DNA from 2 places in the Rhizobium sp. O111 genome. Region 2 is predicted to be linked to the other one. Evidence: predicted binding sites of a transcription regulator. Region 2 holds the regulator's gene; the other holds the start of a gene.

Region 1 (7,789 bases), 1.3 Mb from region 2:
CGGCGAGGCAATGGATCCACAATTGGCATTCGACGCCGCTTCCGAGCGTATCGAGAAGCGACTTCGCCGTTACAAGCGCAAGCTCAAGGATCACCATGCCGGGAATCATCTGAATGGTTTTGCAGAAGTCGCCTATACCGTCATGGATGGCATGCCGGATCATGACGACGAGATCGCCGATGATTTCGCACCAGCGATCGTTGCCGAAAGCACCAAGCAGATGAAGACCATGTCCGTCGCGACCGCCGTGATGGCGCTCGACATGACGGACGAGCCCCTGTTGCTCTTCCGCAGCCCGGGTAACGAACAGTTGAACATCGTTTACCGTCGGCACGACGGCAACATTGGCTGGATAGACGCAGCCAACATCAAAAGCTGAGAAAACGGAGCGGAGCGGCAGGCATCTGCCGCTCCCCCGGCTTGGCACAAAAGGAAAAAGAAATGGCTTTGGCAGATTTGCTGCAGCAGAATGCGATCATTCCCGCTCTCAGGGTCAACTCCAAGAAACAGCTCCTGCAGGAATTGTCGGCCAAGGCGTCGAAAGTCACCGGGCTGTCCGAGCGCGAGATTTTTGACGTTGTCCTGCAGCGCGAGCGGCTTGGTTCCACCGGCGTCGGCAATGGCATCGCCATTCCGCACGGCAAGCTGGCAAGCGTCAATTCCATCGTCGGCATCTTCGCGCGTCTCGACCAGCCGGTCGATTTCGAAGCGCTGGACGATCAGCCGGTCGATCTCGTCTTCCTGCTTCTGGCGCCCGAGGGCGCCGGCGCCGATCATCTGAAGGCCCTGTCGCGCATCGCCCGCGTGCTGCGCGACCACGATCTCGTCGCCAAGCTGCGCGCCACCGACAGCGCCTCTGCGATCTATGCTTTCCTCAATGAAGAGCAGACCTCCAACGCGGCCTGATCCTATTCAATTCAAATGAAAAGAGGCGCCGGATTGCTCCGGCGCCTCTTTTTGTTTTGGCTCAGCCGATCGGCTCAGAACTCTTCCCAATTGTCCTGTGCCACAGCTGCCGATCCATGCGACTGCGCGACAGCGCGGCGCGGGGCAGGGGCGGCTGCCTGGCGATAGCTCGGCTGCGACGACGGGCGATAGCTCGGTGCCGCTGCCGGTGCCCGCATCTGCTGTGCGGTGGAGCGCAGCGGTGCGCCGTGGTTGGCGTTGCTGACGCGGAAGCGGGCGACGAGGTGCTGCAGCGTCTGTGCCTCTTCGTTCAGCGTGACGCTGGCCGCGGTGGTCTCCTCGACCATGGCGGCGTTCTGCTGCGTCACCTGGTCCATCTGGTTCATCGCCTGGCTGACCTCCTTGAGGCCGATCGCCTGCTCGCTGGCCGATGCCGAGATTTCCCGGATCAGGCCATTGATGCGCATCACCTGCTCGGAGATGTTGTGCAGCGTGTCGCCGGCACGGCCGACGAGATCGACGCCTTCCTTGACCTGGACGGCCGAGGTATTAATGAGCGTCTTGATCTCCTTGGCGGCATTCGCCGAACGCTGGGCCAGTTCGCGCACTTCCTGGGCAACCACCGCGAAGCCCTTGCCGGCTTCACCGGCACGCGCGGCTTCGACACCGGCATTCAGCGCAAGCAGATTGGTCTGGAACGCGATCTCGTCGATGACGCCGATGATGCGCGAAACCTCGGTGGAGGACTGCTCGATCCCGTGCATCGAGGCGATCGCCTTGCGCACGACATCGCCGGAGCGTTCCGCATCCTCGCAGGCGTGGTTGACGTTGTCGGCGGCCGTGCGCGCATTGTCGGCGCTGGAATTGACCTGCGCGGTCAGCTCGTTCAGGGCTGCTGCGGTTTCTTCCAGGCTCGCCGCCTGCTGTTCCGTGCGCTTGGCCAGATCAGACGCGCTGCCGCTGATCTCGCTGGTGCCGGAGCCGATGTTGACGACGCTGAGGTTCATCGTCGTGATCGTCTCTTCAAGGGCGGCCAGCGCCGCGTTGAAGTCCTGCTTCAGCTTGCCGTATTCGCCCGGGAATTCATCGGTGATGCGGTGGCTGAGATTGCCCTGCGACAGCTCGGACAGACCGGCGCCGACGATGGACACGATGTGGCGCTGTAGCGAAACCGACTGCTGGCGTTCGCTTTCCGAACGACCGCGCTCGTCTTCCGCTTCCTGGCGCTGGCTCTTGGCTTCTGCTTCGAGACGGCGGCTGTCGGCGAGCGCATGGCGGAAGCCTTCGAGCGCCTTGGCGACGGAACCGGTTTCGTCCGAGCGATCCTGGCCAACGACCGGCTGCTCGTAGCGACCTTCGCTCAGCATCTTGACGCTGGCGACGAGATCACCGAGCGGCTTCTGCACGAAGGCGCGGACGGCGAAGTAGAGCGCCAGCATGACGGCTGCCAGAACGACGATGCCTGCAACGATCATCATGAAGGTCTGATCCTGCACCGGCGCGTTGATCGCGCTGTGCGGCACGTCGACGAGGATGACCCAGTTGGTGTTCACGTCGGGGAGCGCAAAGGGATAGACCACGCGGTCGAACTGCTCGCCGCCATCGATCGAGAGATTCTTGACGACAGCAGGCGCAAGCGTCGCGAGGCCGGTCTTGACCGCATCGGCACCTTCACCCTCGTAGGGCTTCATCGCCAGATCCTTGGACGGCGCGACGATCCAGTTGCCGCCCTGCGAGAGCAGTGTCACGCGGCCGGTGCCGAAGGGATGCAGTCCGCCGAGCTTGTCGGCGAGCGACTTCAGCGAAATGTCGACGCCGCTGACGCCGATCATCTTGCCGCCGGACATGACCGGGTAGCCGATGGAGGTCATCGCGGTATTCTCGCCGGTGGTGGTTTCAGCGTAGGGCGAGGAGATCGCGCCCTTCTTGCTGGCGGCGGCCAGGCTGTACCATTCGGCCTTGTAGTCCGATGCGAACACGGAGAAGGTAAAGCCGCCGTCCCGCTTCTTGGTCCAATAGGCGTTGAAGGCACCGGTCTTGTCCGATCCGAGATCCGTGCGGCCGGCGAGCGACGGCGACTGGCCATCGAATGCGTTCGGCTCTTCGCCGAACCAGCTGCCGAAGGCGAACTGGTTGCGCTCGACATTGGCCTTCAGCATATCGACGATCGCCTTGCGATCGAGATACTTGCCTTCGTGGCCGCGGCCGATGACGCCGGCCATGGAGCGCGCGGCGCCCGCCAGTTCGCCGACCGAGGACGCGACTTCGTTGGCGATTGATTTCGCCTCGAGATTTGCCTGGTCCATGGTCAGCGTTTCCACGCGATCACGGGTCTCGCCGATGAGGAAGAAATTGGAGATCAGGAGAACCAGCGCGATCGCGCTGCCGGTAATCACAATGAGTTTGGCCGCAAGCGATTTCATGCGAAAGATGAACATGCATTCCTCGGGGGGATCAAGGATGGGCCGGGCGAAGCATCCGCCGGCACAAGAAGCGAGGGCGACTACATCATGGAGCCGCCGTGGCGAATGCCGTATCCCCTTGGAGAAAGGAGCCGGCGATCACGCGGAAGATCGCCGGAAACCTATTAAATTTAAGTGAAATGCGATGATGTTTCGACCGATCGCAAGCAAACGCATCGCCGATGTCGTCGGCGGATAACGCTTATAGTTTGTTTGCGACGTCTTCGCGCGAGGGAATGGACGGCTGGGCGCCTGCCTTGAGGCATGCGAGCGAGCCGGCAACGGCTGCGCGACGAAGCGCCGGCTCGAAATCGAGCCCTTCATCGAGGCTGGCCGCGAAGTAACCGCAGAAGGTATCGCCCGCGCCGACCGTATCCACCGGCTCGATCTTCAACCCCTTCGCCCGCGATATCACGCCGTCGCGGATCGCCACCACGCCATCGCCGCCAAGCGTCACGATCAGCGTCTGCCCCGTCTCGGCGTTGAGGCGCTTCAGCGCGGCTTCGCGGTCTTCCGCGCTCATGTTTTCCTGCCCGGCCAGAAGCTCGAACTCGGTCTCGTTGGCAATGACGATATCGGCCAGGCGCCCGAGGCGCGCCGCATCCGCAATCAGCGGCGCGAGATTGAGAACGGTGGTGACGCCCTTGGCGCGCGCGGCAGCCAGAGCCTGCTCGACGGCGGCAACCGGGATTTCGAGCTGCAGCATCAGCGTGTCGCCCTTGCTCATCGCGCCGACGGCCTGATCCGCATCCTGCGCCGTGACCGTGCCGTTGGCGCCCGGCACGACGGCGATCATGTTCTCGCCGTCTCCGCCCACGAGGATGATCGCGGTCCCGGTCGGCTGGTCGGCGCGCTTGACGGACTGGAGATCGGTGCCGGCGTCCTTTAGGAGCGCCAGCGCCTCGTCCGAAAAGCCATCATGGCCGACGGCGCCCGCCATGGTCACGCTACGCCCGGCGCGACGTGCGGCCAGCGCCTGGTTGGCGCCCTTGCCGCCGGCGGCCGTCGAAAAGCCGTTGCCGGCCACCGTCTCGCCCGGCTTCGGAAGCCGTTGCGTCGTGGCGATGAGGTCCATGTTGATGGAGCCGAAAACGGTGATCATGCGAGGTGTCCTTCCCAGTGCTTTTGTCGGGCGCGACACTGCCGAAGCCGTCACTCGTCGTCAACTACCCTTAGCTTGAGAAGTCCTGTTCTGCTCTCCACGGATTTCGATGTGGGCGCACTTTCATCCGGGACGCGACCTGCATCCGCACCCTCGAATTCCAGCGCCTCGATCTTGGCGCCGCGCTTGGTCAGCTTGTCGGCCGAGGTGACGATCATGTCGACATCCTTCTGCGCCATGGCGAAATGCCCCTGCAGCTTGCGCACGCGATCGTCGAGGCGGCCGAGATCATCCATCAGACTGGCGACTTCGCCCTGAATGACATGCGCCTGCGCCTGCATCCGCTGATCCTTCAAGACAGCCTGGATAACCTGGATCGACAGCATCAGCAGCGATGGTGAAACGATGACCACGCGGGCGCGATGCGCCTTCTGCACGATCGCTTCGAAATTCTCGTGAATTTCCGCGAAGATCGATTCCGACGGCACGAACAGAAACGCGGTATCCTGCGTCTCCCCCTGGATCAGATACTTCTCCGCGATATCGCGGATATGGATCTCCATATCGCGCCGAAACTGCTGCGACGCGGCCTTGGCAAGCTCCGGCCCGCCGGCGTCGCGAATGGCGTTCCATGCTTCCAGCGGAAACTTCGCGTCGATGACCAGCGGCGGCGCGCCGTTGGGCATGCGGATGGTGCAATCCGGGCGTGAGCCGTTGCTCAGCGTCTGCTGGAAGCCATAGGCACCGATCGGCAGGCCATCGGCAACGATCGTTTCCATCCGCGATTGGCCGAAGGCGCCGCGCGTCTGCTTGTTGGACAGGATCGCCTGCAGCCCGACCACGTCCTTGGCGAGCGTCTGGATATTGTTCTGTGCCGCATCGATCACCGCCAGCCGCTCCTGCAGCCTCCTGAGGTTCTCATGCGTGGACTTGGTCTGCTCGGTAATCGTGGTGCTGACCCGCTGCGACATGCCGTCCAGCCTCTGGCTGATCGCCTGGTTGAGTTCCGATTGGCGCGAGCCGAACACCTCGGCCATCGCCGCCATGCGGCCCTGCATTTCCGACTGGATCCGCAACAGCTCCATCATCCGCGCATCCGCCTCGGCGGCACGCTCCAGCGCCTCCTCGGCCTGCTCGCGCCGCGCCTGGCCGCCACGAACGAGCAAGGCAAGCATCAAGACGATCACGATGGCCAGCGCCGCGCCGGCAAGCGCGAGCGACATGGGGCTGAGACCGGAAAGGGTGGCGGAAAGCGAGTCGGTGCTTGTTGTCATGATTGCACCATAGCAAAGTCGCGTGGCATTTCCAGATCAAAACGTGAACATCGTAAATGGTCTTTCCGACGATGCGTGGTGCGGCATTCGAGCGCTAGCTAACAAATAACCCGATAATTTAACGCTTAAGAAACTATATTAGGGAAAAGCTGCGCGAAAATTGCCCTTCATCAAATGAAAAAGCAGAAATATATTATGAGCAGCCAGCAGCCTGAGAACGGTCTTAAGCAACGCCTCGATTTCATCGAGCTGGATGACAGCGCACGCCAGTCGCTGCGCCAGATGCGCCCGGCGATTTCGGAGCTGCTGAGCGGCGCGCTCGAACGATTTTACGGAAAGCTGGCGCGCACACCCTCGGTCGCGAGCTTCTTCTCCGACAAGTCGCACATGAATAGCGCCAAGACCCGGCAGGAAGCCCATTGGGCCAACCTCGCCGGCGGCAATTTCGACGAAGCCTACGTCAAGGGCGTGGTCGCCGTCGGCAAGACCCACGCGCGCATCGGCCTCGAGCCACGCTGGTACATCGGCGGCTACGCGCTGTTGATGAGCGACCTGATCAAGGGCCTGATGGCCAAGGAATGGCCGTCGCGCTTCGGTCGCGGCCAGGGCAAGCTGCTCGGCGAAAAGCTCACCGCCGTCGTCAAGGCGGCGATGCTGGATATGGATTACTCGATCTCGGTCTATCTGGAAGCGCTGGAAGAGAAGCGCCTGAAGCTTGAGGAGGAACGCCAAAAGGCGGAAGCCGATCAGGCAATGGCGCTGAGCCATCTCCGCCGCGGTCTCGAAGCGCTGTCGCGCGGCGATCTCGAAGCCACCTTGCCGGCTGACCTGCCGGGCAACTTCAAGGATATGGGCGACGACTACAACCGCGCAGTGGCCGCCCTTCGCGCCTCCTTCGCATCCGTTCGCGCCACATCCGGCGAGATCCTGCGCGGCACCGATGTGATCGCCAAGGGTTCCGACGATCTGGCGCTGCGCACCGCCCAGCAGGCAGCCGGGGTCGAGGAAAGCTCGGCCGCCCTGCAGCAGCTCTCCGTCAGCGTCGGCCAGACGGCATCCAATGCCGAAAAGGCGTCCGCAGCCGTCCGCGAAACGCAGCAGAAGGCGAAGAATTCCGGCGAGCTGGTCACCAGCGCCGTCTCCGCCATGGCCGGCATCGAACGGTCGTCGAGCGAGATCACCAAGATCATCGGCGTCATCGACGACATCGCTTTCCAGACCAACCTTCTCGCGCTGAACGCCGGCGTTGAAGCCGCGCGCGCAGGCGAAGCCGGCAAGGGCTTTGCCGTCGTCGCCCAGGAAGTCCGCCAACTGGCGCAGCGCTCGGCGGATGCCGCCAAGGAGATCAAGAAGCTGATCTCCGAGAGCTCCGCGCAGGTCAACCAGGGTGTCGACATCGTCAGCAGCACCGGCGAGTCGCTGAGCGATATGATCAACCGCATTGACAACATCAGCAGCTTCGTTGCCGATATCGCCGCCGCCGCGCGCGATCAGGCGACCGGCGTTAACGAGGTCAGCGTCGCCATCCGCAACATGGACACCATTACCCAGCAGAATTCGGGCATGGTGGAGCGCACCTCGTCTGAAACCCGGCGCCTGCGCAACGAGGTGGAAGGCCTGGTCGGCCTGCTTGAGCGCTTCCGCACAGACAGCGCCAGCCACGCCGGCTATCAGGCCTCGCGCCGCGCCGCCTGAGGCAAAAGCGTCGAAATTGCGAAGGCGGCGTAAAAAAGCGCCGCCTCCGGCCATCGGATAATTCCATCCCGCAAAAAGATGGGTTATGGGAACGCCATGACCATCAAGCCACTCATCATTCTTCCCGATCCGCTGCTCCGTCAGGTTTCCAAGCCGATCGAGCGCGTCGACAGCGATCTGCAGCGTCTCGCCGACGACATGCTGGAGACCATGTACGATGCTCCTGGCATCGGACTGGCCGCCATTCAGATCGGCGTTGCCCGCCGCATGCTCGTCATCGACGTTGCGCGCGAGGGGGAGGAAAAGCAGCCGCTCGTCTTCATCAATCCCGAAATCGTCTCGTCCTCCGA
Region 2 (7,789 bases):
ATCGCGAAAGCGTTCTTCTCACGCATCCCGCGATAAAGCCGGTCATGGTCACGCTTCGCTTCTTCGGCGGCATCGCGCTGACCTCGATGATCGGCGGTTTCTCGACGGCGCTGTTTTCGATCGAGCATTTTCACAGGCTGAGCGGCTACGGCCTTCCCGCCAACCTGCTTGCCATGCCCGTCATCTCCTTCATCGTCATGCCCTTCGGAATGGCCGCGATGTTGGCGACGCCATTTGGCCTCGACGCTGTGCCGTGGAAGGTCGCCGGCTTCGGGCTGGATCTCGTGATCGACATCGCAAAGATGGTTTCCGGCTGGGGCGGCAGTGTCGATATCGGGCGGATTCCCGAATGGTATTTCGCGATCGCCGTACTCGGCTTCCTCGTCTGGGGGCTGATGCGGACGCGCCTGCGATGGATCGGCGCTGCGGTTGCCGCGCTTGCAACGATCGTCGTCGTCCTGCTGCCTGCGACACCTGCGCCAGAACTCGTCGTGTCCGAGGATGGAAGCCTTGTGGCGGCAGTTACAGGCGACGGCCTTGCCAGCAACCGCGAACGGCCGCCCGACTTCATCTTCGGGCAATGGCAGCGCGCGCTCGCGATCGAAGACCACAAGCCGCCGGATGTGATCGAAGGCGAGGCATTGTCCATTCCCAGGAGGGGTGAGCCAAGGCCACGACTGACACTGAAACAACAACGCGAAGCGCGCGCCATGATGCGCGAAGCAGCGGCTTCGACAAACGACAGCGGTTTCCAGTGCCTCAAGATGGCCTGGTGCGTGACAGCGCTCGATAGCGGCTACGTCATCGCGACGCTCGAAAACGCCGCCTATCTCGGTCCCGCCTGCGATGTGGCCGATATCGTCATCACGCCTGTCCGTCTGCGCCAGGCGACATGCCGTTCCGGCGCAATGCTATTGACCGGCGAAACCCTCAGGCGATCGGGCGCCGTCGAAATCCGTATCGACGAGCAGGGGACACCCGTCGTCAAAACCGCCTATGAAAGCCTCGGTCGCCCCTGGTTGCGCCATCGCGCCTATGACTGGCGCAACGACAGCTTCAGCGACGACCAGTCACCGCCTGGCGATGTCACCACTCAGTGATACCGGCGAATAAGCCCGACGAGCTTGCCCTGAACCTTGACGCGGTCAGGCCCGAAAATGCGGGTTTCGTAAGCCGGGTTCGCAGCTTCCAGCGCGATCGACGCGCCCTTGCGGCGGAAGCGCTTCAGCGTCGCCTCTTCATCGTCGACAAGCGCCACGACGATGTCGCCGGGATTGGCGGTGTTGCCGTTGCGGATGATGACGGTGTCGCCGTCGAAAATGCCGGCTTCGATCATCGAGTCGCCCTTGACCTCGAGCGCGTAGTGCTCGCCGGAGCCGAGCATGTCGGCGGGGACGGTGATGTCGTGGGTGTTGTTCTGGATCGCCGAGATCGGCACACCGGCGGCGATCCGGCCCATGACGGGAACGGACGCCGAGTTGCCGTTGTCGGCGCTGGGCGCGGCCTTCGGGGCAGGGGCCGCGGCCACCGGCTGCGGCTTGCCGAGGCTGCCCTCGATGACGCTCGGCGAGAAGCCGCGTCGCGGCTGCAGGCTCGGATTATAGGCTTCCGGCAGCTTGATGACCTCGAGCGCGCGCGCCCGGTTTGGCAGCCGGCGAATGAAGCCGCGCTCTTCCAGCGCCGTGATCAGCCGGTGAATGCCGGATTTTGATGCTAGATCGAGTGCATCCTTCATTTCGTCGAAGGATGGCGGAACGCCCGACTCTTTCATCCGCTCATGAATGAACAGAAGCAGTTCTTGTTGCTTGCGTGTCAGCATCGAAATGAACCCCAGAGTCGTGAAACAAAGCCAGAACGGACACTATATGTTCCATATGTGTTCCGCAAGTGCCTAAATTTTCGTAAAACTTGGCTCGGAATCGTCGCGATTTTGCACTTCATTCGATTTAACCGCGCTCGCCTCTTGCATTGTGGCGAAAGCCAGCGCACATCTCTGCCGATTTCGGGAGGATTTGCCGATGAGTGACCCCCATCCCCTGGACCACGTGGTGCTGCCGGTGGTCAATATCGAGATGGCGCGCGAGCGCCTGGGCAAGCTCGGTTTTACCGTCGCCGCCGATGCGCGGCACCCATTCGGCACCGAGAATGCCTGCGTCTTCTTTGCCGACAAAACCTACCTCGAGCCGCTCGGCATCGCCAGCCTGGAGACTTACGAAGCGGCCATCGGAGACGGCAACGTTTTCACCGCACGTGATCGTGCCTTCCGCTTCCGCTGCGGCGACGACGGCCTGTCGGCTATCGTCTTCGGTACGCCGGATGCCGATAGCGATCACGCCCGCTTCATCGACGATGGCATGAGCGGCGGCGAGATGCTGAGATTTGCCCGGCAGATGAAGATGCCGGATGGTTCTGAGGCGACCGCCGCGTTCCGCCTGGCTTTCGCGGCCGATCTGCGCGCACCCGATTTCTTCCTCTTCGCCTGCCAGCGCGTCAACCCACTGCCCAGCGATCTCAAGGCCTTGGAAACCCATGCGAATGGCGTTTTGGGCATCCTGTCGATCGTGCTCTCGTCGTCCGATCCCAAGGCGTTCGCGCCGCTGTTGCAGCTGGCGTCTGATGCGCAGGCGACCCGCGAGGAGGCGTTCGGTGTCAGCCTGGATGCCGGCAACGCCCGTATCAATATCCTGTCGCCGGATGGCTTGAACGCTTACTACGATCTCGCCGAGCCCAAGGCCGATCGCGGCCTGCGTGGCGCGGCGATTGTCTTTTCCGTTGCCGATCTCGCCGTGACAGAGGCGCATTTGGCTGCTAACGGGATCACCTATACACGCAAGAACAATCGAATTCTGGTGAAGGCCGCACCCGGCCAGGGCGCGCTCTTCGCCTTCGAGGAGAAACGATGACTGAGACCAATTCCGAGGTGGCCGTTGGCGAAGGCGCCGGCCGTGTGGTGTTTTCCAACACCGGCAAGCTGTCGCTGATCGCCGGCCCCTGCCAGATGGAAAGCCGCGACCATGCCTTCATGATCGCCGGCACGCTGAAGGAGCTCTGCGACAAGCTCGGCATCGGCCTTGTCTACAAGTCCTCCTTCGACAAGGCCAACCGCACCTCGCTGTCGGCCCAGCGCGGCATCGGTCTTGAAACGGCGCTCGAAGTCTTCGCCGATCTCAAGAAGGAATACGGCTTCCCTGTCTTGACCGACATCCACACCGAGGAGCAGTGCGCCGAAGTCGCCGCTGTCGTCGATGTGCTGCAGATCCCGGCCTTCCTTAGCCGGCAGACGGACCTGCTGGTCGCTGCCGCCAAGACCGGCCGCGCCATCAACGTCAAGAAGGGCCAGTTCCTGGCGCCTTGGGACATGAAGAACGTGCTTGCCAAGCTGAATGCCAGCGGCAACCCGAACATCATGCTGTGCGAACGCGGCGCTTCCTTCGGCTATAACACGCTGGTCTCCGACATGCGCTCGCTCCCCATCATGGAAGCCATGGGCGCGCCTGTTGTCTTCGATGCGACGCATTCGGTGCAGCAGCCGGGCGGGCAGGGCGGCTCCAGTGGCGGCCAGCGCGAATTCGTGGAAACGCTGGCACGTGCGGCTGTCGCCGTCGGTGTCGCCGGTGTGTTCGTCGAGACGCACGAAGATCCCGACAATGCGCCGTCGGATGGCCCGAACATGGTCTATCTCAAGGACATGCCGCGCCTGCTTGAGAAGCTTCTGGCCTTTGACGCCATCGCCAAGGGCTGACGTTCAAAAGACTGACACGTTCGTGTATTAGGCCACCGAAGAACAATGTGGAGGAGCATGCGCAAAAGGGTCCCAAACTGCCCCAAACCGGCATTGTAATTTGCGCATCTTCGATTAAAGACGAATTTCAAACGATTTATCCACCCTCAAGCAGAGAAGAGCCGATGACCGCTATTACCGATATTATCGCCCGCGAGATTCTCGACAGCCGTGGTAACCCCACCGTCGAAGTCGATGTCTATCTCGAAGATGGCAGCATGGGCCGCGCCGCCGTTCCGTCGGGCGCATCGACCGGCGCGCACGAAGCCGTCGAACTCCGCGATGGTGGCAAGCGTTATCTCGGCAAGGGTGTCGAAAAGGCCGTCGAAGCCGCCAACACGGAAATCTTCGACGCCATTGGCGGCATCGACGCTGAAAACCAGATCCAGATCGACAACATCATGATCGAACTGGACGGCACGCCGAACAAGTCGCGCCTCGGCGCCAACGCTATCCTCGGCGTTTCGCTGGCCGTTGCCAAGGCTGCCGCCGAAGCTGCCGGCCTGCCGCTCTACCGTTACGTTGGTGGCGCTTCCGCGCACCTGCTGCCGGTTCCGATGATGAACATCATCAACGGCGGCGCGCATGCCGACAACCCGATCGACTTCCAGGAATTCATGATCCTGCCTGTAGGAGCTGATTCCATCCGCGAAGCTGTTCGCATGGGCTCGGAAGTCTTCCACACGCTCCGCAAGGAGCTCGCTGCCCAAGGCCACAACACCAATGTCGGCGACGAAGGCGGCTTCGCACCGGGCCTGAAGAGCGCCCCTGAAGCCCTCGACTTCATCATGAAGTCGATCGAGAAAGCCGGCTACAAGCCTGGCGAAGACATCCATCTCGGCCTCGACTGCGCCTCGACCGAATTCTTCAAGGACGGCAAGTACGTTCTCGAAGGCGAAGGCCGCACGCTGGAGCCGGGCGCAATGGCTGAATACCTGGCGCAGCTCGCTGCCCAGTACCCGATCATCTCGATCGAAGACGGCATGGCTGAAGACGACTGGGATGGCTGGAAGGCTCTGACGGATCTGGCCGGCAAGAAGGTTCAGCTGGTCGGCGACGATCTCTTCGTCACCAACTCTGCTCGCCTGCGCGATGGTATCAAGATGGGCGTCGCCAACTCGATCCTCGTCAAGGTCAACCAGATCGGTTCGCTGACGGAAACGCTCGACGCCGTCAACACCGCGCACAAGGCAGCCTACACCGCCGTCATGTCGCACCGTTCGGGCGAAACCGAAGACAGCACGATCGCCGATCTCGCCGTTGCCACGAACTGCGGTCAGATCAAGACTGGCTCGCTGTCGCGCTCGGATCGTCTTGCCAAGTACAACCAGCTGATCCGCATCGAAGAAGGCCTCGGCCCGCAGGCGCAGTACGCCGGCCGTTCGATCATCCGCGGCTAAGCCTTCTGATTTCAAGCATTTGGAACCCGCGCTCTCGTGAACTGATCCCCGAAGTTGGATTACCAACTTTCGGGGACAGTTCATGACGGCGCGGGTTTTTTGTTGCGCCGCGGTCATAGTCAACGGACGGTTAATCTCTGCCCGGTAGTCTTCTGGTCAAGGGTAATGCGTTTCGAGAATGCGTGTATGTGGACCAAGCATCATAAGAAGAAAAAGATCGGCCGTTTCGTCATTCCGGCGATGGCGGTCGCGTTTCTCTCCTATTTCGGCTACCATTGCATCCATGGCGACTACGGCCTGCGCGCGACAGAAGTGTTCGAGCGCCAGCGCATTGCGCGCGAAAGAGAGCTGGCCGTGCTTAAAAATAAGCGCGAGCACCTTGAAAAGCAGGTGGCGCTCCTAAGTGATGGTTCCATGGACAAGGACATGCTGGACGAGAAGGCCCGTCTGCAGCTGAACTTCTCCCGCGCCGACGAGATCGTCATATTCAATCATTATTCGAATTAACCGAAATCAGGTTAATCGAAATAAATTGATATTTATCAACAACTTGCGCCAGAATATGAGCCATGCATTTATGGCATTGCTGTGGCGAAAATTCTTCCCTATGGTGCGCACCACCCAAGAACCGATAAACCCATAGGGAGGGTTGAATGGCTCCGCGAAAAAACGCGACCGTTTCCAGCCGTAAGACAAGCGCAAAGCCTGCAGCCAAGGCATCGAATGGTGGCCCGGTGGCCGATTTCGATCGTGATGAAGAGCTCAAGGCCTATCGCGAAATGCTGCTCATCCGCCGTTTCGAAGAGAAGGCGGGCCAGCTTTACGGCATGGGCTTCATCGGCGGTTTCTGTCACCTTTATATCGGCCAGGAAGCTGTCGTCGTCGGCATGCAGATGGCGCAGAAGGAAGGGGACCAGGTCATCACCGCTTACCGCGACCACGGTCACATGCTGGCAACCGGCATGACCGCACGCGGCGTCATGGCCGAGCTGACCGGCCGCATCGACGGCTATTCCCGTGGCAAGGGCGGCTCGATGCACATGTTCTCCAAGGAGAAGCATTTCTACGGCGGTCACGGCATCGTCGGCGCCCAGGTGTCGCTCGGCACCGGTCTCGCCTTCGCCAACCGCTATCGCGGCAATGACAGCGTCTCGATCGCCTATTTCGGCGACGGCGCTGCCAACCAGGGCCAGGTCTACGAGAGCTTCAACATGGCTGCTCTCTGGAAGCTCCCGATCATCTACATCATCGAGAACAACCGTTACGCCATGGGTACGTCCACGGCCCGCGCCACGGCGCAGTCGAACTATTCGCTGCGCGGTTCCGGCTTCGGCATCCCCGGCGTCCAGGTCGACGGCATGGATGTTCGCGCCGTCAAGGCTGCTGCCGACGAGGCGCTCGAGCATTGCCGTTCGGGCAAGGGGCCCATCATTCTCGAAATGCTGACCTATCGCTATCGTGGTCACTCCATGTCCGACCCGGCCAAGTATCGCTCCAAGGAAGAAGTGCAGAAGATGCGCTCCGAGCAGGATCCGATCGAGCAGGTCAAGGCACGCCTCATCGAAAAGGGCTGGGCCTCAGAGGACGATCTCAAGGCGGTCGACAAGGACGTTCGCGACATCGTCGCCGATAGCGCCGACTTCGCCCAGGCCGCACCGGAGCCGGATGCATCCGAGCTCTACACCGACATTCTGCTGTAATCGGGGAGGGTAGACCCATGCCAATCGATATTCTCATGCCCGCCCTCTCTCCGACGATGGAAGAAGGCACGCTGTCCAAGTGGCTGAAGCAGGAAGGTGACAAGGTCACCTCCGGCGACATCATTGCCGAAATCGAAACCGACAAGGCGACGATGGAAGTCGAAGCCGTCGACGAAGGCGTCATCGGCAAGCTGCTCGTTGCCGCCGGCACCGAAGGCGTCAAGGTAAACGCCAAGATCGCTGTTCTCCTGCAGGACGGCGAATCCGCGTCCGACATCTCGGCTGCACCTGCTGCTGCCGCGCCGGCCGCCGCCGAAGCACCCAAGGCTGCTGAAGCGCCCGCCGCTGCCGCAGCGCCGGTTCCCGCTGAGCCGAAGGCTCAGGTTCCGAACGATCCTGAAATCCCCGCCGGCACCGAAATGGTCTCCATGACCGTGCGGGAAGCGCTTCGCGACGCCATGGCCGAGGAAATGCGCGCCGACGACAACGTCTTCGTCATGGGCGAGGAAGTGGCCGAATACCAGGGCGCCTACAAGGTCACCCAGGGCCTGCTGCAGGAATTCGGCGCACGCCGCGTCATCGACACCCCGATCACCGAGCACGGCTTTGCCGGCGTCGGCGTCGGTGCTGCGATGTCCGGCCTGAAGCCGATCGTCGAGTTCATGACCTTCAACTTCGCCATGCAGGCGATCGACCAGATCATCAACTCCGCTGCGAAGACGCTCTACATGTCCGGCGGCCAGATGGGTGCACCGATCGTGTTCCGTGGCCCGAACGGTGCGGCTGCCCGCGTTGGCGCCCAGCACAGCCAGGATTACTCGGCCTGGTACAGCCAGATCCCGGGCCTCAAGGTCGTCATGCCCTACACGGCAGCCGACGCCAAGGGCCTGCTCAAGGCTGCGATCCGC

What was found. Region 2 encodes LexA, which represses DNA repair genes until DNA is damaged. Its sites were predicted from a motif close to TGTTCNNNNTGTGTTCNG; they were not measured.
Region 1: the regulator LexA is predicted to act here: its motif matches at 5,777-5,794, upstream of ACVTFQ_RS00305 (DNA recombination protein RmuC).

The regions. Positions count from the first base shown of each region.
Region 1 is NZ_JBSHXL010000001.1:56,615-64,403, forward strand. Features, by position in the region: gene hpf (ribosome hibernation-promoting factor, HPF/YfiA family) at 1-379, shown strand, start outside; gene ptsN (PTS IIA-like nitrogen regulatory protein PtsN) at 442-906, shown strand; gene ACVTFQ_RS00295 (methyl-accepting chemotaxis protein) at 981-3,344, opposite strand; gene ACVTFQ_RS00300 (ribokinase) at 3,571-4,470, opposite strand; gene ACVTFQ_RS00305 (DNA recombination protein RmuC) at 4,521-5,744, opposite strand; gene ACVTFQ_RS00310 (globin-coupled sensor protein) at 5,940-7,439, shown strand; gene def (peptide deformylase) at 7,536-7,789, shown strand, end outside.
Region 2 is NZ_JBSHXL010000001.1:1,332,915-1,340,703, forward strand. Features, by position in the region: gene ACVTFQ_RS06840 (ComEC/Rec2 family competence protein) at 1-1,100, shown strand, start outside; gene lexA (transcriptional repressor LexA) at 1,094-1,819, opposite strand; gene ACVTFQ_RS06850 (VOC family protein) at 2,019-2,903, shown strand; gene kdsA (3-deoxy-8-phosphooctulonate synthase) at 2,900-3,742, shown strand; gene eno (phosphopyruvate hydratase) at 3,907-5,181, shown strand; gene ACVTFQ_RS06865 (FtsB family cell division protein) at 5,368-5,688, shown strand; gene pdhA (pyruvate dehydrogenase (acetyl-transferring) E1 component subunit alpha) at 5,835-6,881, shown strand; gene ACVTFQ_RS06875 (pyruvate dehydrogenase complex E1 component subunit beta) at 6,899-7,789, shown strand, end outside.